3 regions of the Oceanobacillus phoenicis genome follow, and region 1 is predicted to be linked to each of the others. Evidence: riboswitches for the same ligand, from Rfam matches in the RefSeq annotation. Region 1 holds a riboswitch; each other region holds the start of a gene.
The links. Region 1 has a riboswitch for thiamine pyrophosphate ahead of ABC346_RS16175 (lipoate--protein ligase family protein). Riboswitches for the same ligand answer to the same signal wherever they lie in the genome.
Positions count from the first base shown of each region.

Region 2: linked by a shared signal. The riboswitch ahead of thiW (energy coupling factor transporter S component ThiW) and the one ahead of ABC346_RS16175 (lipoate--protein ligase family protein) in region 1 are both predicted to bind thiamine pyrophosphate.
Region 3: linked by a shared signal. The riboswitch ahead of thiM (hydroxyethylthiazole kinase) and the one ahead of ABC346_RS16175 (lipoate--protein ligase family protein) in region 1 are both predicted to bind thiamine pyrophosphate.

Region 1 covers NZ_JBDFME010000001.1:3,220,231-3,227,375, forward strand. The annotation lists gene ABC346_RS16155 (DUF4064 domain-containing protein) at 1-213, opposite strand, end outside; gene ABC346_RS16160 (hypothetical protein) at 631-753, shown strand; gene ABC346_RS16165 (protein kinase family protein) at 756-1,373, shown strand; gene lipA (lipoyl synthase) at 1,596-2,540, opposite strand; gene ABC346_RS16175 (lipoate--protein ligase family protein) at 2,533-3,354, opposite strand; TPP riboswitch at 3,442-3,551, opposite strand; gene ABC346_RS16180 (dicarboxylate/amino acid:cation symporter) at 3,663-4,895, opposite strand; gene ABC346_RS16185 (MFS transporter) at 5,079-6,266, shown strand; gene ABC346_RS16190 (GNAT family N-acetyltransferase) at 6,311-6,844, opposite strand; gene ABC346_RS16195 (DUF998 domain-containing protein) at 6,993-7,145, opposite strand, start outside.
Region 2 covers NZ_JBDFME010000001.1:169,431-176,575, forward strand. The annotation lists gene ABC346_RS00915 (DHA2 family efflux MFS transporter permease subunit) at 1-460, opposite strand, end outside; gene ABC346_RS00920 (ABC transporter permease) at 665-1,366, opposite strand; gene ABC346_RS00925 (ABC transporter ATP-binding protein) at 1,363-2,211, opposite strand; gene ABC346_RS00930 (LytTR family transcriptional regulator DNA-binding domain-containing protein) at 2,323-3,363, opposite strand; TPP riboswitch at 3,458-3,573, shown strand; gene thiW (energy coupling factor transporter S component ThiW) at 3,653-4,144, shown strand; partial or broken gene tenA (thiaminase II) at 4,200-4,838, shown strand; gene thiD (bifunctional hydroxymethylpyrimidine kinase/phosphomethylpyrimidine kinase) at 4,835-5,629, shown strand; gene thiM (hydroxyethylthiazole kinase) at 5,658-6,431, shown strand; gene thiE (thiamine phosphate synthase) at 6,438-7,058, shown strand.
Region 3 covers NZ_JBDFME010000001.1:3,945,305-3,952,449, reverse strand. The annotation lists gene ABC346_RS19775 (thiol-disulfide oxidoreductase DCC family protein) at 1-160, shown strand, start outside; gene tenA (thiaminase II) at 605-1,282, opposite strand; gene ABC346_RS19765 (Lin0512 family protein) at 1,306-1,665, opposite strand; gene thiM (hydroxyethylthiazole kinase) at 1,699-2,478, opposite strand; TPP riboswitch at 2,569-2,671, opposite strand; rRNA gene rrf (5S ribosomal RNA) at 3,057-3,172, shown strand; tRNA gene ABC346_RS19750 (tRNA-Met) at 3,261-3,337, shown strand; tRNA gene ABC346_RS19745 (tRNA-Asp) at 3,419-3,495, shown strand; gene thiL (thiamine-phosphate kinase) at 3,649-4,608, shown strand; gene tsaE (tRNA (adenosine(37)-N6)-threonylcarbamoyltransferase complex ATPase subunit type 1 TsaE) at 4,618-5,067, shown strand; gene tsaB (tRNA (adenosine(37)-N6)-threonylcarbamoyltransferase complex dimerization subunit type 1 TsaB) at 5,078-5,785, shown strand; gene rimI (ribosomal protein S18-alanine N-acetyltransferase) at 5,778-6,227, shown strand; gene tsaD (tRNA (adenosine(37)-N6)-threonylcarbamoyltransferase complex transferase subunit TsaD) at 6,224-7,145, shown strand, end outside.

The sequences.
Region 1 (7,145 bases):
TAATACAAAACTAAGTAAATACATCACTGCCGGGAGCCATAATAGATGAAGAAAAATAGAAAAGATCATAGGTAATTCTCCTTGAGGAACAACAGATGTGCCCTCTCTTAGATTTACATTAATTATAAGTGCAAATACACCTAGGAAAATTACAAATCCTGCATCGACACAAACTGCAATGGTACTCAATATCTTTTCAACAGAACGGTTCACTCACTTCTCTCCTTTCATTCATCCATCCGTATATTTTGTTAACTCTATTTCTCGTAACCGTAGCACACAGGAAATCAACATTTTCGAGTTAAATTTAGTCATATGAATACTTTCTTGTGAATAGTATAATTTATCCTAACGCAAACTGCCAAATATTCTAAGAATGAGATTCAAGTTTTATATTATATGATGCTAAATACTTGCTTATAAAAGAACAAGCCTATATAATAAATTCAAATATCATTGAAATTAATCCCAAAGGGGAGTAGCATAATAGCAGCTGTCGTCATTACAGGAGAAATCCTCGGCACTGCTGGCAACGTTTTATAACGTCGCTTGCGAGACCTTTGCTCAATTTAGTGGGCAAAGGTCTCTTTTTATGGACTTATTGCCACACTTTTAAAAGGAGGTAATTCTATGTCTAAACTTACAAAATTATTAAAGTCAAAAGTGGTAAAAGAAGGTATGAAACAAGCTCAAAAACATGCCCTACCATTAATTAAAAAGGAACTAGCCAAAAGGAAAGGTAAGTTTAAATAATAATGAAACCATCTCGATACAACTTCTATGTCTCTAGCGTTTCATTTTTAAATAAAAATAATCACGTAAAAGTGCTGAAACACCACCCTGACTTACAAGTTTATGGAATGGGAAGAAGTGCTGTTGTATTTAAAGTGATCGGAGAACATAGAGTCATTAAAATATTTTATCCACCTTTTGAAGAAACAGCTATTCAAGAGAAAAATAACTATGAAAAACTAAAAGGTAGTAATTATTATCCAACCATTTATGAATCTGGGCCAAACTATTTGGTAATGGATTTGATTGAAGGAAAAACTTTTTTTGAATGTTTGGCGGAAGGAATTTTATTAAAATCAGACTACGTACACCAAGTTGACAATGGATTACAATACGCAAGGGATGTTGGTTTAAATCCATCCGATATTCATTTACACAATTTGATTGTCACAAAAGAAGGATCGATTAAAATTATTGATGTCGCACGTTTTTCTCAAGAAAAACAATGTACTCAATGGCAGGATTTAAAAAACGGATATGAAAAATACTACCATCGAACTTATTTTCCTACTAAAATTCCAAAATGGATAATGAATAGTGTTTCCAAAATATACCGACTTCGTAATAAGTTGTCTATCTAATAAGAAGTTAACACAAAAGGGTTACTCGAAATTCAAATGATTTAGTTTAAATCAGGAATATACTCATTTATCTCACTGGAGGCTGGTCTAGATTCCTATTGCTCATACATCGGGAATCAACTAAACCTTCCACTCACATGATGTATATTTCTGCCGATTATTCCATTATCATACGTCTTTCGAGCAACCCGTTTTATTTTGTCTATGCCTTACTTATAGTACTTAGAAATTAAAATCCAATTGACTATTTTCTTGCTTCTCTACACCTTTCATGTACTTAATTCTTCGTTGAGCTGCTGCATTAGACACTTGTTCATCCGCATGGTATGAGGAACGAACTAATGGACCAGATTCACAATGGGAGAAGCCTTTTTCTAAGGCAATGTTTTTCAATTCTTCAAATTCATCTGGATGATAATAACGCACTACCTCTAAATGCTTTTTCGTTGGCTGTAAATATTGGCCAAGTGTAACAATATCCACATTATGTTCTAATAAATCATCCATTGCTTGAATAATCTCTTCTTTTTCTTCTCCTAAGCCAACCATTATACTTGATTTTGTCGGTGTATTTGGAGCTATCTCTTTTACACGTCGAAGTAACTCTAATGAACGATCATATGTGGCTCTAGCTCGTACCCGTTTTGTAAGTCTTCGCACGGTCTCAATATTATGATTAAAAATATCTGGTCCACTATCCATTAATGTATGGAGACTCTCATAATCTCCTTTCATATCCGAAGGCAATATTTCAATAGTACAACCAGGATTCTTTCTCCGTATAGCTCGGACAGTTTCCGCAAATACTGCTGCACCGCCATCATTCAAATCATCTCGAGCTACTGCTGTTACTACCACATGTTTTAAACCCATTACGGTGACTGAGTCAGCCACTCGTTCTGGTTCTCCCCAATCCAGTTCATTTGGTAACCCTGTTTTTACTGCACAGAATCTGCATCCTCTTGTACACGTATCTCCTAAGATCATAAATGTAGCTGTTTTCCGTTCACTCCAGCATTCATGTAAATTTGGACAGCGCGCCTCCTCACAAACCGTATTTAACCGATTTTCACGCATTAATTTTTTTAAATTTCGATACGATTTATTCGTATTAATTCTTGTTTTTAACCAATCTGGCTTACGTACATGAGTTTGTTGATTAGACATGTGAAACAGCTCCTTTTATATTATTCTCTGAATAATTTGCTTCGGCAATCTGATATACTTCCTTCCACTGTTCATCTGTCAACGTTATTGGCTCTAATTCGATATTTAAAATTTCTGAAAAACCTTGTTGAAAAGCATTACGCACCACTTCATAGGATTGCTTCTCTCCTAACTCCGTATTAATAGTGGTCGCTTTTTTATAAAACCCTTGTTTTTTTCTTTTTTTCAATTGTTCTGTAGAAAATTGAAATAAATCAAACAGCATTTCCACATTCATAGAGATAGGGATTGATCCATGTTGAAGAAGTATGCCTCTTTTCCTTATTTGTGCATTACCAGAAATCTTCTTGCCATTTGCAACTAATTCATAAAATGCAGGCTGCTCAAAACAAATCGTGCTACGTTCTTTAGAAATTTGTTCAGAGGCATAATCTACTTGAATCCCAAGCAATTGATAGGCTCTTAATATACCTTTTGATAAATCGTAATATGCTTGACGAATAGATGATGCAACTCTCTCATGCTCTTCTGAAATGACAATACTGTATGTCAATTCATCCTCATGCAATACAGCACTTCCTCCTGTCATTCTTCTCACCAATTGACAATGATGCTTTTTCATACCTTGAAAATCAATTTTCCCATCTACTTTCTGAAAATATCCTATAGAGAGTGTCGGTTTATTCCATCGATAAAATCGCAATGCTGGTGGAATTTCACCTTTTCGATGCCAATGCAACAAAGCTTCATCTAGCGCCATATTAATTGCTGCATCTTGAGGAGTGTTTTCTAAAAACGCCCATTTTTCACGCAAAGACTTTTCCTCCTTAGCGAACTTTTTCACTTTTACGCAAACAAAAAAGACCACATTCATCATGAGAGAATGCAGTCAACATACTTATACCTATTGACCACACTTCCTCACGCAGGCATTATCCTGTTCGAGTACAAAGGGTCTAAACAATCCGAAGTTCATCTCAGCTATTTACTATAGCTCCCCTAGTGTGAAAAAATTCTATTTAAATGTCAATTTCATTTACTAACAAACCAAGCTTACCAATAATGGAATATAATGTAAAGACACTTTTTTACTTCGTTGATATAGGAAGTGCCCTTAAAAGCCTAGGCTAGATTTTCACTCTTCTCCATCCAATCTTTCCCTTCAATTTGTCTGGTTACTAGCATGCTTGAAACGGTATCACCAGTAACGTTAACCATTGTTGCAGGTGGATCAACAACTACTCCAATGGCGGTTATGATTGGTAATGCCTCCATTGGTAAACCATAAAGTGTAATTATCATCATTTCTCCCATAAATCCACCGCCAGGAATTCCGCTCATTACAATCCCAGACAATAAGCAGATTCCAATAGCAGTTAGGAAAGTATCAAATCCGGAAAAATCCAAATTGAATACCCCAAAAACAAATGCAATTTTAAGCATTGCAGATAAGCACGATCCGTCCATATGAATCGTTGCCCCTAAAGGAAGCACCGTTTCGCGGACATCTTTTGGAACGCCAATACGTTTAGCCGCTTGTAAGTTTACAGGTAGAGCAGCGATACTACTTCCAGTACCTAGTGAAGTTGCTGCTGGAGCTAGGATATTTTTCCAAAAACGAGTAACTCCCTTCTTACCACCAGCAAGAAATGCATATAAGGTGAACCCAATTGCAAAATATAATACAGAAACTGGGTAATAAATGATGATTGCTTTCGCATAATCTCCAATTAATTCCGCTCCAAATTCACCAACAAGTGCTGCAAAGTACGCCCCTAGACCAATCGGGGCATAGTACATCACAAGTTTTATGATTTTCATAAACACCTCAGATGCACTAGTTAGAAATGTAGCAAATGGTCTACCTTTTTCCCCAGTTAAACCAGTCGCCACCCCAATTAATACAGAAAAAACAATTAGTGCTAACATATTGTCACGAGAAAACAAATCAACAAAATCTGGTACTGTAAACGTATTAACCAATTGTTCAGACAAGCTTTGTTCTTCCACATTTTCCGGTGTGTCTAAAGAAATATTCACACCAGAACCCGGTTCAAAAATAACAGTAGCAACTAACATAAATATAGATGCAATAATTCCTGTCACGACAAATACTGTAATCATTGAGCCCATAATCTTGCCAAGACGTTTCATGCTATTCATACCAGCAATCGCCGATGATATGGTAAAGAAAACTAAAGGAATAACAATCATAAATAACAAATTAATAAATAAATCCCCAAGTGGTTTAATAATCGTTGCTTCTTCACCAAATACAATCCCTATAATACTTCCAATAATGATCGATGTCAGTAAAATAATAGGAAATCGATATGCTTTGAATTTTTCTTTCATGTATCTCACCTTCATTATGTAATTTCATTAACTTAGTATATTCTACTCCTTTTTGTATTGAAGTCAAAGAGGCAAATGAAGTAATTATTTTTTCTATAACTATTTATATTTTACTCTAGACATCAGGTGGCTTCTGTCATATCATATTCACTATGTATTTTTTAAACAAAGAGGTGAGATGATATGCCGATGAAATTTTCTCGAAATACTATTCTAGCTATCTTCATGATTGGTACATTCGCGATAGGAATGACAGAATATGTTGTTACTGGATTACTAACACAATTCGCAACAGATCTAGATGTACCAGTATCCACTACAGGACTATTATTAAGTGTTTATGCTATCAGTGTTGCTGTATTCGGTCCTATACTAAGAATGATTACAGTAAAATACTCACCAAAACCCTTATTAATTGGCTTGATATCCATATTTATTATAAGTAATATCGTTGCAGCACTAGCTCCAAATTTTGAGGTGCTTTTATTATCAAGGTTACTATCAGCAACAATGCATGCACCTTTCTTTGGATTGACCATGAGTCTTGCTGTTGAAATTTCTAAACCAGAAAAAAGAACAAGTGCCATAGCTGCAGTTCAAGGTGGATTAACCATTGCTGTTATGCTTGGTGTTCCATTCGGCTCGTTTGTTGGAGGATATTTCGATTGGAGACTTGTTTTTTGGATTATCGCCTTATTAGGTGCGATTACTTTAATTGGTTTACTTTTAGTTACACCTAACATTAGACCAGCAGAACAACCAAAACTTAGAAAAGAATTAACCGTATTAAAAAATAAAAATGTACTAATGATCATTGCGGTTATTGTTTTTGGTTTTTCTGGTGTTTTCACTGCATATACGTTTAAGGAACCCATGTTAAGAGAAATTGCTGGTTTTGGCGTGACAGGTGTTACAATTGGACTGTTTTTATTTGGACTAGGTGCCGTTATTGGTAACTTTATCTCAGGAAGTATCCAGCCATCTAAATTAACCGAACGTTTAATCGTTACCTTAGCAACACTTGGAGCCGTACTATTTTTATTTACATTTTTATTATCTATGCCATTTCTCGCTTATGTTGCATGTTTTCTATTTGGAGCAGGAACATTTGGAACCACTCCAATTCTAAATTCAAAAATTATTCTAGCTGCTACAGAAGCACCCGCTCTATCTGGCACCATAGCGGCTTCCGTATTTAATCTCGCAAACTCTATTGGTGCCACTTTAGGAAGTTTCCTATTAAATTCGGGTTTTTCTTATTCACAAATCACATTTGTAGCAGCTGGAATGATTTTATTCGGTATGCTATTGATGATAATAACGCATAAAATAGAAGATAAATCATTGTTTTCTATTGCTACTGACAAATAAATTTAGAAGAGGAGATTCTCTGAAATAGAGTCTCCTCTTCTATATTATTGATCGTTCCACTCTTCTCGCAATATCCCCATACGGATAGAGTCGTAATACTCCCCGTTATAATAACGGACTTTACGTATTTTTCCTTCCATCATCATTCCTAACTTTTCAGCAACACGAATCATCCTCTTATTTCCCGACCAAGTAGTTAGACCTACTCTAACAACAGGCAGTTGCTCAAAAAGATGATTTATCCATAATTTTAAAGCTTTTGTTCCATAGCCCATACCCCAATTACTGCCTTCATAAAAGATAATCCCCATCTCTAGCCAATTCTTTTGTTCATCTTCATAATAATATGAAACGGTACCATGGACATCATTATTTACACAAATTACCCATCTAGATTTAGCATTAATCCATGCTTCAGCTTCTTTCATGAAACGTTCGTAAGACATACTTTCATGGGAGAAATATGGAGCATCCCATTGTTTCCACTCCGGATTTTCTTCTTTATAGATTAATTCCCATAGACGTTTTAAATCTTTTTCTTGAATTGGACGTATTGTCAATTTTTGATCTTTATACATGCGAATCCTCTTTTCATTAAAATTTCTTTTTACTAACCATTGATTGAAAAGAAGACGAAAAAGAAACAATCTACTTATCAATCACCTTTTTAACTGAAATCTGTTTCATTGTTATCACACCTTTTTAAAATTTAAGTAAAACATCATATCACCTATACGCACCTTTATTATTAGATAACATAATTGCTAAGACAGTCCCCCACAGAAATGTCACACCATAAAACATACGTTGGAGTAGTCCCGCTGGCAAAGGAATAAAAATAAGAAGTATAATAAACACTACTAAAATGATAAGAGAAAT
Region 2 (7,145 bases), 3.1 Mb from region 1:
ACCCAGATAAAGCTGGACCGATAGCTGGTGCAAAAGAAATAACTAAACCAATTAACCCCATTACAGAGCCTCGGCGATTAATTGGAAAAATAAGCAAGAATACAGTTGTCATTAGTGGTAGCATTACTCCTGCGCCAATAGATTGAATGACTCTTCCAACCAATAACATTTCAAAAACGGGGGCTACACCTGCCACTAATGTACCGATAGCAAAGATCCCCATTGCTGACATAAATAATTGTCTCGTTGTAAACCTCTCAATTAAAAATGCACTTACTGGTATCATAATTCCGTTCACAAGCATAAATACCGTCGTTAGCCATTGTGCACTATTTGCTGTAATTCCCATTTCTATAATTATAGGGGGGATGGCTGTTATCATTAACGTTTGATTTAAAATCGCAATAAAAGATCCTGCAAGTAATAATGCTACCACTGTCGGCCGATGTATATGATTCACTATTATTTCCCCCTTTTAAAAAACACAAAAATTAAAACACTTCTTATAGATTAAACGAAAACCCGTAAAGAATCTATAAAAATTTTTTAAAGTTTTTTGATAGATGGACTTAATTTCACAAGACAGCAGCATGAAGAGTCCTCCGATACTTAAGCAAACGAAGGACTCTAGACATTTATAAAACTATTCTTTTGCGTTTGGATACTAATCCATCATTCGTTTCTTAAAGGATAAGACTGTTAAAACAGCACCAACAACTACCCATGCTCCAATGATTGCAAATGGTAACAAGTAATCAGCAAAAGTACCATCGGTTATATTTGCTATTTCGAATAACTGAATAGCAGGAGTATACTCTAAAACTTTTAGAAAAGGATATTCTTCAGCAAATCCAATAAACATATTAGCCATTCCAAATATAAACATCACCGGCAAAATATAGATGGAAGCTTCTAAAACAGAACGAGTAATTAATCCTAACCACGTCCCTAGCGTGATAAAGAAAACGAGCGCTAACACAACTCCTAATGCAACCGGAATAAGATTAGAAGGTGAAAATCCCGAGATTAACATAGAAATATACGTAATTACCAATGTGATAACTAATGTTACTGTACTCTTTCCTGCTAATATCTCAGTGATTGTAGCTGGCGAAAGCATCAATCCACGAAGTGTATTCTTTTCCTTTTCTTCTGCTATGATCGCACATTGAAGAAAGGCACCTACCATAGATAAAGAAATGCTAATGATAAATATATGAATCTCTAATGGAACAACATCCATCCTTCCGTATATAAGCGCAAATACAAGTGGTAAGATAATCGTTGAAGAGACATACATATTACGATATAAGTCCTTTAAATCCTTTTGAAAAATTGCCATAAAACGTTTTACAGAAAAAGTCATACTAGTTCCCTCCCGGTTACTTCTACAAAAATATCTCCTAATGTCGGCTCTTTTGTACGAATAGTTTCCACACGATCTTCTGATATATATCGTTGAATGTCAGAGGCGATAGAAGGTTCTAATGGTAATTCCAATTCTCTACCATCCCTTAACTCTAGTAACACCTTCTCTTCACGATATTGCTTCTTTAAATTTTTGGGACTATCTAATAACTGTACAGATCCTTTATTCAAAAACGCTACACGATGACATAAATGATCCGCTTCTTCCATATCATGTGTTGTTAAAAATACCGTCGTACCTTGTTTATTCAATTCCTTTAATCCTTCATGAATATGCTTAGAGTTCACTGGATCTAATGCTGAGGTTGGCTCATCCAAGAATAATATTTCAGGTTTATGGAGTAATGCTCTTGCTAAAAGTACGCGTTGTGTCATACCTTTTGATAATTTCGCTACTTGTTGCTTTGTTTCTTTTTCTAAACGCACCATTTCTAATACTTCATGAATGCGGTTCTCTTTTACATCATATAACTGAGCATATGTTTTTAAATTATCATAGATAGTGAGACGGTTATATAGACCGCTATTATCTGTAACAACTCCAAATCGTTTACGTTGAGCTGGTGATTTTAATTGTTGAACTGGTACTCCAAATACTTTTGCTATTCCAGAAGTATGAGTTAATTGTCCAGTTAATATTTTTATTGTTGTTGTTTTTCCTGAACCACTTGGACCTAAAAAACCAAATGTTTCCCCTTTTTCGACTTGAAAATTTACATCGTTAAGTGCTTGCTTATTTTGATAAATTTTTTCTAAATGACTTACTTCAATGACTGAAGTCATATTATTCCCTCCTGAAAATCCAATTTTCATTTGCATCTTCAGAATACTGTTATATCAAGGTATTCGCACTAGATTTCCGATGAATGGAGTAAATAATCGGTTAAATGGAGTTTAATCGACTCCTAAAATTTGCTTTAATTCAACCATTTTTGTTTTTGATAAAGGTACTTGTGTTTTTTCTTTATCCTGTAACACAAGACTGTAACTATTTCTTGTCCACGTGATCACTTCTCGTACTTTTTGCAAATTTACAATATAAGATCGATGACATCGAAAGAAACCCTGATGTTCTAATTTCTCTTCTAATTGACGAAGTGTAAATGCTGTTCGGAACGATGACCCCTTCATATGTACTACAGCTTGACCTTCTTCGCTTTCAATGTAGTCAATCTCTGGAGGATCAAGAAGTACTATTTTGTCATTTACTTTAGATGGTATTTTATTTAGCTGGAAAGAAAAATCTTGTTTATCTAATCCTTCATCAGAAACATCGTCTATTTCTTGTTTCTCTTCATTTTCTGCCGTTTTTATTTCAACCGTTTGTAACCCCTCTTCATTAAGTCGATATACACTCTCTGCTAATGTAATTGCGCTTTCCATATTAGAAGTCAATATTAATACACCTTTATTATTCTTTTGCAGGTATTTTAAAACATGAACCAATACTCGTTTGGTCTCAAGGTCAACATTTAAATCTGGCTCTTCAAATAGAATAGCACTTGCATCTTGTATAATTATTTTCCCATACTGAACTCGTCTTTGTTCAGACTCTGTTAATTTATTTATGCGTTTATCCTTCACCTCATACAACTGTAATTTTTCAATCAAATCTTGATGATTGACATTCGTTTGATATAATTTTTCCATAAATCGAAAATATTCTTTTATATTCATCCGTTCGTAAAGGCCGTTATTCAATAATTGAAGTCCTAACGCTTGAAAATACTCCACTTTATCTTTTAATGAAATTCCATTTAATTCGATACTACCGTTATTGATTTTTTTATCTCCAACGATCATTTTGATTAACATCTGTCTAACATTTAAAGAGGAGTGAATAGCAACAACTTCTCCTTTTTGAATCGTTAGATTAAACGTCGAAAACAATATGTGGTCTCCATGTCGATATTCTATTTCTTTCAATTGAAGCATCTATCTAATCCCCTTTGAATACTAATTTTATCTACACTAGATGACAGAATTTATTTATTTTGTTACAGTTAATATGAAGTAAATAAATACGAAAAGCAACTACTAGGGGTGCCCAATAAGATGTGTGGGCTGAGAGGAAAGCACCTACTTTCCGACTCTTATGGACCTGATCTGGTTAATACCAGCGTAGGGAAGTAGTCAATAATTTTGATGATTACATTCTCAGTATACCAAAACCAGGTCCTTTAGTTGGGCTTGGTTTTTTTGTGTTTTGGAAAGGAGAGATAAAGTGAGAAACACCCGCGTCTTAACATTGATGGCTGTCCTTGTTGCCATCGGTACAATTGGTTCGCAGTTATTATGGTTCCCTGCTGGTGTCGCCCGTGCATATCCAGTACAACATGCAGTAAACGTTATCGCAGCAGTGTTACTTGGTCCAGGACCTGCTGTTGGGGTTGCTTTAATGATTGGTTTACTTCGGAATCTTTTAGGTCTAGGAACATTATTAGCTTTCCCAGGAGGAATGATTGGCGCTTTATTTGCTGGGATACTCTACCGAAAGTGGCGCTATCGTAGCTTAGCGGTTACCGGAGAAGTTCTTGGTACAGGAATTATTGGTTCTTTACTCGCAGTTCCCTTTGCGAATTTACTTATGGGATCAAGTGTAGGTGCAATCGCCTTTCTTCCGGCATTTTTTGTTAGCAGTGTTTCTGGAGCTTGTATAGGTTGGTTTATTCTATCTCGGGTTCATAAAACAAACTTCATGCAAATCCATACGTAGGAGGAATAGAATGAAATTTACTGAGGAGCTAAGACAAGAAAATGATGATGTATTTATGTTAATTAAGCAGCACCCGTTTGTAGATGGGATAGGAAAGGGAATACTACCATTACAGGCAGTTAGAAATTATATCCAAGCCGATTACGCTTATTTAAATGGATTTATGAAAACCATTGGCATGGCTATCGCCAATGCTGATGATCGTGATGATATTGCCTATTTCAATGAACTCATACAGTTCTCATTGCATGATGAAATTCAAGCACATCTTTGTTTCTGTAATTATATAGATGAGAATTATGAAGATTTACAAGGACATCCTTTACCACCTACAGGAGACCATTATGTAAAACACATGATGTATCATGCACAAACAGGATCTACTGGAGAAGCACTTAGCGCTCTATTGCCATGTCCTTGGACATATTATGAGATTGGCAAACATTTAAAAGATATGTATTGACCAACAGATGATCACTCGTTTCAAATATGGATTCAATGTTATGCAGATACGAAACAAGATATAGAGGAAATGTGTTCCCGGCTTGATCAACACGCTTTACATGCTTCTGAAAAAGAAAAGGCGAATATGAAAATTGCTTTCCGAAAGAGTTGTCAATTAGAATACTTATTTTGGGAAATGGCTATGTCCACTGAGAAGTGGCCGACACTGAAGGAGGATATAAAAAAATGAATAATGTATCATGTACATTAACGATTGCTGGCACTGACCCTAGTGGCGGAGCTGGAATACAAGCAGATTTAAAAACATTTCAAGAACTACAAACGTATGGCATGTCAGTGATTACTTCCGTAGTTGCTCAAAATACTACTGGTGTAACTTCTGTCCATCATATGCCTATTAATATGATTAAAGATCAACTTGAAGTCATTATGAGCGATATGCCGATTCATGCTCTTAAAACGGGCATGATTGCCAATAAACAAATGATGGAGGTAATCTCTAAAAAGATAGAGAAAATAGATGCTCCTTATGTTATGGACCCAGTTATGGTTGCAACAAGTGGTGACTCACTCATTGATAAAGAAGCTCGTTCATTTCTACGAGAATGTCTGCTCCCACAAACAACACTAGTGACTCCTAATATTCCAGAAGCAGAATTTATTACTGGTCTTTCGATTAAAACAACCGAAGATATGAAGGAAGCTGCAAAGTATATCGTCGATCATTTTAATGCGGATGCCGCACTTATAAAAGGAGGCCACATGGAAGGAGAAGCAGTAGACTTTCTATATGACGGATCTGCGATTCATACATTTTCAGCTAAACGAATCAATACAAGAAACACTCATGGTACGGGGTGCACCTATTCTGCTGCTATTACTAGTTATCTCGCTAAAGGATACCCTGTTGTAAAAGCAGTTCAGGAATCAAAGGAATTCGTTACTGCTGCAATATCCAAATCGTTTGAACTTGGTGCCGGGAATGGACCGACAAATCATTGGGCAATTCGGGAAAGATAAATAAGAAACTAAGGAGAGGGAGATAAATATGCAAGTCGATATTATTAAACAAGTTCGTGATACTAAACCACTCGTGCATCACTTAACCAATCAAGTAGTAATGAACTTCTCAGCAAATGGGTTACTTTCATTCGGCGGTTCACCAATTATGGCAAAAGCGATAGAAGAAGTAGAACAAATTGCAGCAATCTCAAATGCCATTTTAATTAATATCGGTACATTAACTTCCACTGAATTGGAATCGATGATAGCTGCTGGAAAAACAGCAAATAAACATAACATTCCTGTATTAATAGATCCTGTAGGTGTTGCTGCCACTTCTTTTAGACGCAAAGCTATTGATAAAATCTTAGAGGAAGTTCGACCGACTGTTATAAAGGGAAATGGTGGAGAATTAGCAAGTCTAGTGGATATCAAACTCGAAGCAAAAGGAGTTGACTCTATTGGTAAGGGTAATTTAGATGAAATTGCGCAAAGAGTAAGTGAAAAATATAACACTGCTGTTATTGTCACCGGAGAAACTGATGTTATTTATGTGGATAATCATTTGATTCATAATGGTACAGGACATCATTACCTAACATCCATAACAGGCTCTGGTTGTTTATTAGGTTCCATAATTGCAGCATGTCTAACTACAAAAGCATCATTGAAAGACCAATTAATTACAGCTGTTTCATTCTATGGACTTTCAGCTTCTTATGCAGCTGATCAAGAAAATGTTCATGGCCCAGGCAGTTTTTTACCTGTATTCATTGATTCTCTTTCAAAACTACCACAAGACCTAACGAAAGGAGCCTAATTCCTTATGAAATTCGAAAAACAAATGCTTCGGAAATATTTTATTATGGGAAGTCAAAACTGCCATAGAGACCCACGAGAGATTTTACAAGAGGCAGCAGCTTCAGGAATCACTGCTTTTCAATTCAGAGAAAAAGGTAAGAATTCTTTAACAGGAACTGCAAAAGTTGAGCTTGCAAAAGATTTAAAGAGTATTTGCTATGATTTTCAGATCCCTTTTATTATTAATGACGATGTAGATTTAGCAAAACAATTGGATGCAGATGGTATTCATGTCGGTCAAAATGATCAATCTGTGAAGGTTGTGCGGGAACAATTCCCAAATAAGATAATCGGATTGTCCATATCAACGAATAAAGAATTGAATCATAGCCCATTAGAAATGGTCGATTATATTGGAGCTGGACCAATATTTGATACAAATACAAAAGAGGATGCTAAAAAAGCGGTTGGACTTGAATGGATTCAACATTTAAAAAAACAACACCCTTCTCTACCATTAGTCGCAATTGGAGGAATTAATACTACAAATGCACAAGAAGTGATTCAAGCTGGAGCTGATGGTGTATCTTTTATTACCGCAATCACAGAAACAAATCATATTTTACAAGCAGTACAACAATTATAATTTGAAACTTCATGTAGTTGGTTTTTCCCTTTCTTCATTTATTTTCTCATGGATAAGCCCAATATTATAATTATGTATCCCAAATTG
Region 3 (7,145 bases), 730 kb from region 1:
TAATACCGTCCGCAAGATTCTTTCTTTACTACCAGCCACTATCCCTTTAGCTTTATTGCTTTATTTACCGTTTGCACAAAAAATTGGTGATCCTGCATACCGTTTTATTTCAACTCGCCGTTATAAATGGTTTGGAAGAGTGCCTTATAATAAGCTGTGACTGGCAAAAAAGAGAGGCAGTGACAGAACATGTGGTTATTTTATATATCTTTCTCGCTTCCATAGCCTTCTCTTTATCCTCTACTCTTTCAAGTGTCTTTACCTATTTTTTTCGGTCTGAAAAACGTGCTTTATAAAGCAAATTATGGGAGGCATGGACTCTTTGTTAGTCAACTAAACTGGCTCTAAAATAATTGTTGGGGTAAGGGGAAAATGTAATCAATAAAAAACAAGCTACCTCCTTATTGCTTTATTTACACCACTAAATAAAGCAATAAGAGGATGCACTTAGATCATAAACGTAAGATATCAGCCTTCCAATGAATTGTTTGTCTGGTAACTTACATTTTACACGAAGCTGTTATGGGTTGATTATATTAACCACAATTTATAAGTAGTTCACTTATTATTACAATTTATTACAATTAGTATATTTAAAAGTCTGCTAGATTTGTTGCTTTTCCGAAAGCCATATTTCAAACGTATAGGACATTTCCCAGAATGCAAGCTCATATTCTTTCGCGATAATAAATTGTGCTTTGATTTTTTCCTTCTCTGCTTCTCCTGCTTGTTCAGCTAATGTATCGAGCAGATCAATCATTTCTTGTGTGGATTCTTGGAACCAGTCACTCCCATAGGTGTTCAACCAGTTCTGGTAAATTTTCTCCTTTGGCTTCGCATCGTTGTAGGTCAAACCAATATCTGCATACAACCAATAACATGGTAGCATTGCAGCTACAATTTGAGCTAAACTTCCGGACAACGACGCGCGGTATAAATGTGATGTATATGCGTAGGCAGTTGGTGCTGGTTTGAAATTCTCGATTTCAGCTTCTGTAATTTGTAAAATTTCTGCGTGCTCCTTATGCACCGTAAGTTCTGCTTCAGCTGTCTTCTTTGCTTTTTCAGCCAATTTAGCAGCAACATGAAAGTCATCTGAATGGGCAGCCGCAAAAGCATGCACCTTGCCGTAATGCTTCAAATAATAGATATCCTGCAGAATATAATTTTTGAATGTTTCAAATGGCAAATCACCACTTACAATCCCCTGTACAAATGGATGATTTAAACTTAACTCCCAGCTCTCTTTCGTTGCCTCTCGCAATGACTCTGAAAAACGCATAGAGAATCCTCCTTAATTTTTGTTTAATAGCCTACTTCTACAACAGCATTAACAATATACATTAAATCATTTTTATCCTGCTGATCTTCCAGAAAAATCCCACTAGTAGTTGCCAGGCCTCCAGGTAAGATCTCAACAGTGACTGTACCATAAGGAATTAATTGTTTTATTTTGTCGTGATCCAATTTTTCCAGATCCAATGGGATGCCCAGTTTTACATGTACCTTCATCTTATCTAAGTCACCATCTGGTAGAATTTTCTTCATTCCTGGCATAGAATTGGTATGGATTGCATTCATCACAGCTCTTTCTGATGCAATATTCACGTTCTGTCCATGTACATCTACGCCTGTTCTTGTCTCGATAAAGAGAAGATTTTCCAATTGCTTTTCCTCCTTCCATATTGTTACAAATCCTTATAGTTCGTGAACTTGTTTGTATTTTCCTACTTTTTCATCGGATAGAAAGTATAATTCATCGAGTAATGCCGGAATAAATGTTCCAGGCCCAGATGCTTTTTCCATTGCTAATTCAGCTGCAATACCATAACTTGTCACAGCATATATACCTGCTTGATAAAAGTCATCAACTACACTTATAAAAGGTCCAACAAAAGATGAAAGTAAACAGCCACTAGCCGTAATGTTTTGTAGCATTTCATGCCCGTTTTTACATAACGCAGTTCGCCTACCATCTGTCACAACGTCAACTTTCCCAGTTGAGATGACAACCGTATCATATTTTTTAGCGACTGTTTTTGCGATTTCTGGATCGTTTTCTTGAATAATGGAATCTGGCCCCTTTGTTTTTTCTAACTTACCCGCCAACACAGCTATTTCCCCAGCATTAGCACGTATTGTAGCTAGCTTTACCTTTTTAAGTATGTCATCAATGATCTCCGTCCGAAAATCTGTACCTCCAACTGCAATGGGGTCAAGAATAACTGGAACCCCATTCTTGTTTGCTTCCATTCCAGCTTTTAACATTGCTTCTCCCCGGTCTTCCGTTAATGTCCCCAGGTTTAGCACTACTGCATCGGCCATTTCTCCATACTTTTTAGCTTCTCTTGGAGTATGAGACATCGCAGGTGACGCTCCGATAGCGATTAAACCATTAGCAGAAAAATTAGATGCAACTTCATTGGTAATATTAAAAATAAACGGTTTATTTTCTTTAATCTTAGCAATAGCATCCACCAAAAATTCTCCTCTCCTATTAATTTAGAATAAAGAACAAAAAAACCACCCCAAAATGGAGTGGTTATATATACAGCTACAGAATAGGTATAGTCGCCAACTCCACTTTCCTACGCTGGTATTAACCAGTTCAGGTTCAAAGGGATTAAGAAATGAATCTTATCTCAGCCAATTGGCACCCCTAGTGGATTTTTATTTATTCTACCTATATCTTATTTCATTTTTTCTTAAAAGTAAAATTATTCATATGAGTCAATTTTCATCGATACTTAAGTTTTTATTATTTTATTAAAATGTTCGGATTATAACAATGACCTGGTTTGATCGTAATGGAAGTTGGCGGTATCGGTATGATGAAACTTAAAAAAACATAACACTTAAATGTACGCACAAATGTAGATTTTCTAACTGAGACTAATTTAAATTAGCAACTCGTTTAGCGATATTAGATTGTCATATCAACGTTTACTAGCATTTTTTTATAAAAACAAACGACGAAATAAAAAAAGTTTTAAAAAGGTATTGCTTTTTTATAGTTCTATGGATATAATATTACTTGTCCTTGTTTTTAAGGATTGTCTGGTAGCGATAGCGAGAAGGTCACACCTGTTCCCATGCCGAACACAGAAGTTAAGCTTTTCAGCGCCGATGGTAGTTGGGGTTATACCCCTGCAAGAGTAGGACGCCGCCAGACAAGGATAATTTATCCTTAGATTGGATAGAATATGTTAGTATAACACATAGAAGTGTACGACCATATTTTCCCATATCATAATGCATATCGCGGGGTGGAGCAGTCTGGTAGCTCGTTGGGCTCATAACCCAAAGGTCGCAGGTTCAAATCCTGCCCCCGCAACCAAATTATTTATAGTAAATAACTATTACTAAGATCCAGATTCACCATTGAAATACTGGATACCATACATAAGTAAAAAAAGTTGGTCCGGTAGTTCAGTTGGTTAGAATGCCTGCCTGTCACGCAGGAGGTCGCGGGTTCGAGTCCCGTCCGGACCGCCATGAAAATTATATTAGAAATTGTAGAGCACATGGTTTTAATTAAAACCTGTGTTTTTTTAGTTTGTGGACATAATTTAGTCGTCCAATTTTTTTCTTTTTTCTTTTGTTTTTGCTATGATAGTTGGTAGTGAATACAAAGAATGGTGATTTTAAATGGATGAGTTTTCTTTTATAGATTCGATTAAGCCGACATTTTATCAGCAGTCTTCTCTTGTAAAAGGAATTGGAGATGATGCTGCTGTCTTTCGAAGTTCGATGGATATTGTTACAGCAGTAGATACCTTTGTAGAGGACGTACATTTCTCTCGTTCTACTATGGAACCATTTCATATCGGTTATCGTGCATTAGGAGCAAATATAAGTGATTTAGCAGCAATGGGAGCTTTACCTAGTTTTTATTTAGTTTCTATTGTTATACCAAAGAATTGGACTGAAGAGGAGCTATCTCAGATATATTTAGGTATGGATGATTTAGCTTCGAAGTATCACATGGATATTATTGGTGGAGACACTGTTTCTGGTAAACAATTAACAATCTCTATTACTGTGATTGGATATACGAATACAAACAAAGCTCGATATCGTCGGCATGCAAAAGAAGGAGATATTGTTTTTGTTACGGGTACGTTAGGGGACTCTCAAGCAGGGTTTCATATCTTGTCCAATGAAAATAATTATGTTGATCAAGATTTTTATATAAGTCGACATCGAAAACCCGAACCGAGAGTGGCTTTTGCACTAGCTTTAGAAAAACTGGACAGAGTATCTTTAAATGATGTTAGTGATGGCATTGCTAATGAGGCAAGTGAAATTGCAGAAGCTTCTAATGTATCTATTGTTATAAGCGAAAATGACATACCAGTTGCACGTTCTTTTTATCAATTTACGAATGAGCAACAATACCATTGGAAATTATCTGGTGGTGAAGATTTTGAACTTCTAGGAACAGTAGATAAGCACGATTGGAATGTAGTAAAAAAAGCTGCTGAGGAAACAAACACCCAATTAACGATAATTGGTAATGTTGTAGAAGAAAACAAACATCCTGTTTATATAGAAGATAATGATGTGCGTAAAGTGCTTAAAAAAAGCGGATATACACATTTGAAGTAGGTGAATTAGATGAAAATACAGCTTCATTCTCCGGAAGAGACAAAAACTTTCGGGGAGAGACTAGCAAGGTTGCTGCATCCTGGTGATGTCATTACGTTAGAAGGTCAGCTAGGTGCCGGTAAAACAACGTTTACGAAAGGAATTGCTTCTGGATTAGAAGTGAAGCGTTATATTACGAGTCCTACGTTTACAATAGTGAAAGAATATCGTGGTAAAATGCCTTTATATCATATGGATGTCTATCGTTTGGAGGATTCACTCGAAGATATTGGTTTTGATGAATATTTTCATAGCAATGGAATCTCTGTAGTGGAGTGGGCAGGCTTTATTGAGCCATACTTACCCGAGAATCGTTTAGATATTTCCATCCATTACACAGAAGATGAAGATATCCGTGAAATTTATTTGAATCCGTATGGGTCCCATTTTGAACAAGTAGTAAATGAATTACAAGGTTAGGAGTTTATGTATGAATATACTTGCAATCGATACTTCCAATCAAGTATTAGGTGTGGCATTATTAAAGAATGGAGAGATAATTGCTGAACTTACAACTAATCTCGCAAAGAATCATTCCGTTCGTTTAATGCCTGCTATAGAAAGTCTTATGTATCAAGTATCTATGCAACCAGAAGATCTTGATCGGATTGTTGTAGCAAAAGGGCCTGGCTCATATACTGGAGTAAGAATTGGCTTATCTACTGCAAAGACAATGGCATGGGCATTACAAATACCAGTAGTAGGTGTCTCCAGTTTAGAGGTACTAGCATATCAAGGAAAGTTCTTTAATGGAATTATATGCCCTTTCTTTGATGCGAGAAGAGGATTGGTGTTTACTGGTGGATATCAATTTAACGATAATAAAATTGAAAAAGTGATTGAAGAAGAAAATTTACTTATGACTGCCATGCTTGATAAGTTAAAAAAGCAGGGTGAAAATGTAGTATTCTTAAGTCCAGATATGGATCAATTTAAAGAAATAATTAAAGAGGAATTAGGAGATTTAGCAATTATTCCTGAATCTGTATATCAGCTTCCAAAAGCTTCGCACCTAGGGCTTGCAGGAATGAATATAGAACCGAAAGACATTCATGAGCTCGTTCCAAACTATTTACGTTTAGCAGAGGCAGAAGCAAATTGGCAAAAAAGCCAAAAGGAACGTCAATTGAATGACTAATTTAACCATTCGTCCAATGGAACTTACTGATGTACCTGAAGTTTTACTTGTAGAAAATGCATGTTTTCAAACACCTTGGACAACGGATATTTTCTATCAAGAAATAATCGAAAATGCACATGCGTATTATTATGTCGTTGAAATAGAACATACAATTGTTGGTTATATTGGTTCGTGGATGGTGCTAGATGATGCTCAAATAACGAACTTTGCTATTTTACCAAGTTACCGAAGAAATAAATTAGGTGAAAAGTTATTTCGTTATGTGATGCAGCTTGCCATATCAAAAGGAGTAGAGCGTCTTTCACTAGAAGTGCGCGTATCAAATATAGCCGCGCAGTCCTTATATAGAAAATTTGGTTTAGTTCCTGGTGGTATTCGTAAGAGGTATTATACGGATAATCATGAGGATGCCATCGTGATGTGGGTGAATTTAAAATGAAAAAAGAAACAATTATATTAGGTATAGAGACTAGTTGTGATGAGACTGCGGCCTCTGTAGTAAAAGGTGGTAGAGAGATTCTAGCCAATGTAGTTGCATCACAAATCGAAAGTCATAAACGCTTTGGCGGAGTTGTTCCAGAAATTGCTTCAAGACACCATGTTGAACAAATTACACTTGTGCTTGAACAGGCAATTACGGAAGCTAATGTTACCTGGGAAGAAATAGATGCAATCGCAGTTACCGAGGGACCTGGATTAGTTGGAGCTTTATTAGTAGGTGTGAATGCAGCGAAAGCATTAGCTTTCGCTAAAAAGAAACCATTAGTAGGGGTGCATCATATTGCTGGTCATATTTATGCAAACCGTTTAGAGAATGAATTCGAATTTCCAATGTTAGCTCTGATTGTTTCTGGTGGACATACAGAATTAGTTCTAATGAAAGATCATGATGATTATGAATTAATAGGTGAGACCAGAGATGATGCCGCAGGAGAAGCATATGATAAGGTAGCTCGTATGCTGGATTTACCGTATCCAGGCGGTCCGCAAATTGATCGTTTAGCTGCTGAAGGTAAAGAGTCGATTGATTTTCCGCGTGCTTGGCTAGAAGCAGATAGTTATGATTTTAGTTTTAGCGGTTTAAAATCAGCAGTGATAAATAAAATACACAATGCGAAACAGCGTGGATTGACTTTGGATGCAGAAGATATTGCAGCTAGTTTTCAAGCGAGTGTTGTGGAAGTACTGACAGAAAAAACATATCGTGCAGCGAAAGAATATAACGTAAAACAAGTTATTGTAGCAGGTGGAGTAGCTGCTAATACAGGGTTAAGAAAAAGTCTGGAGAAACGTTTTTCAGATGAAAGTTTTCCTTTATATATTCCACCAATTCAGCTATGTACAGATAATGCAGCAA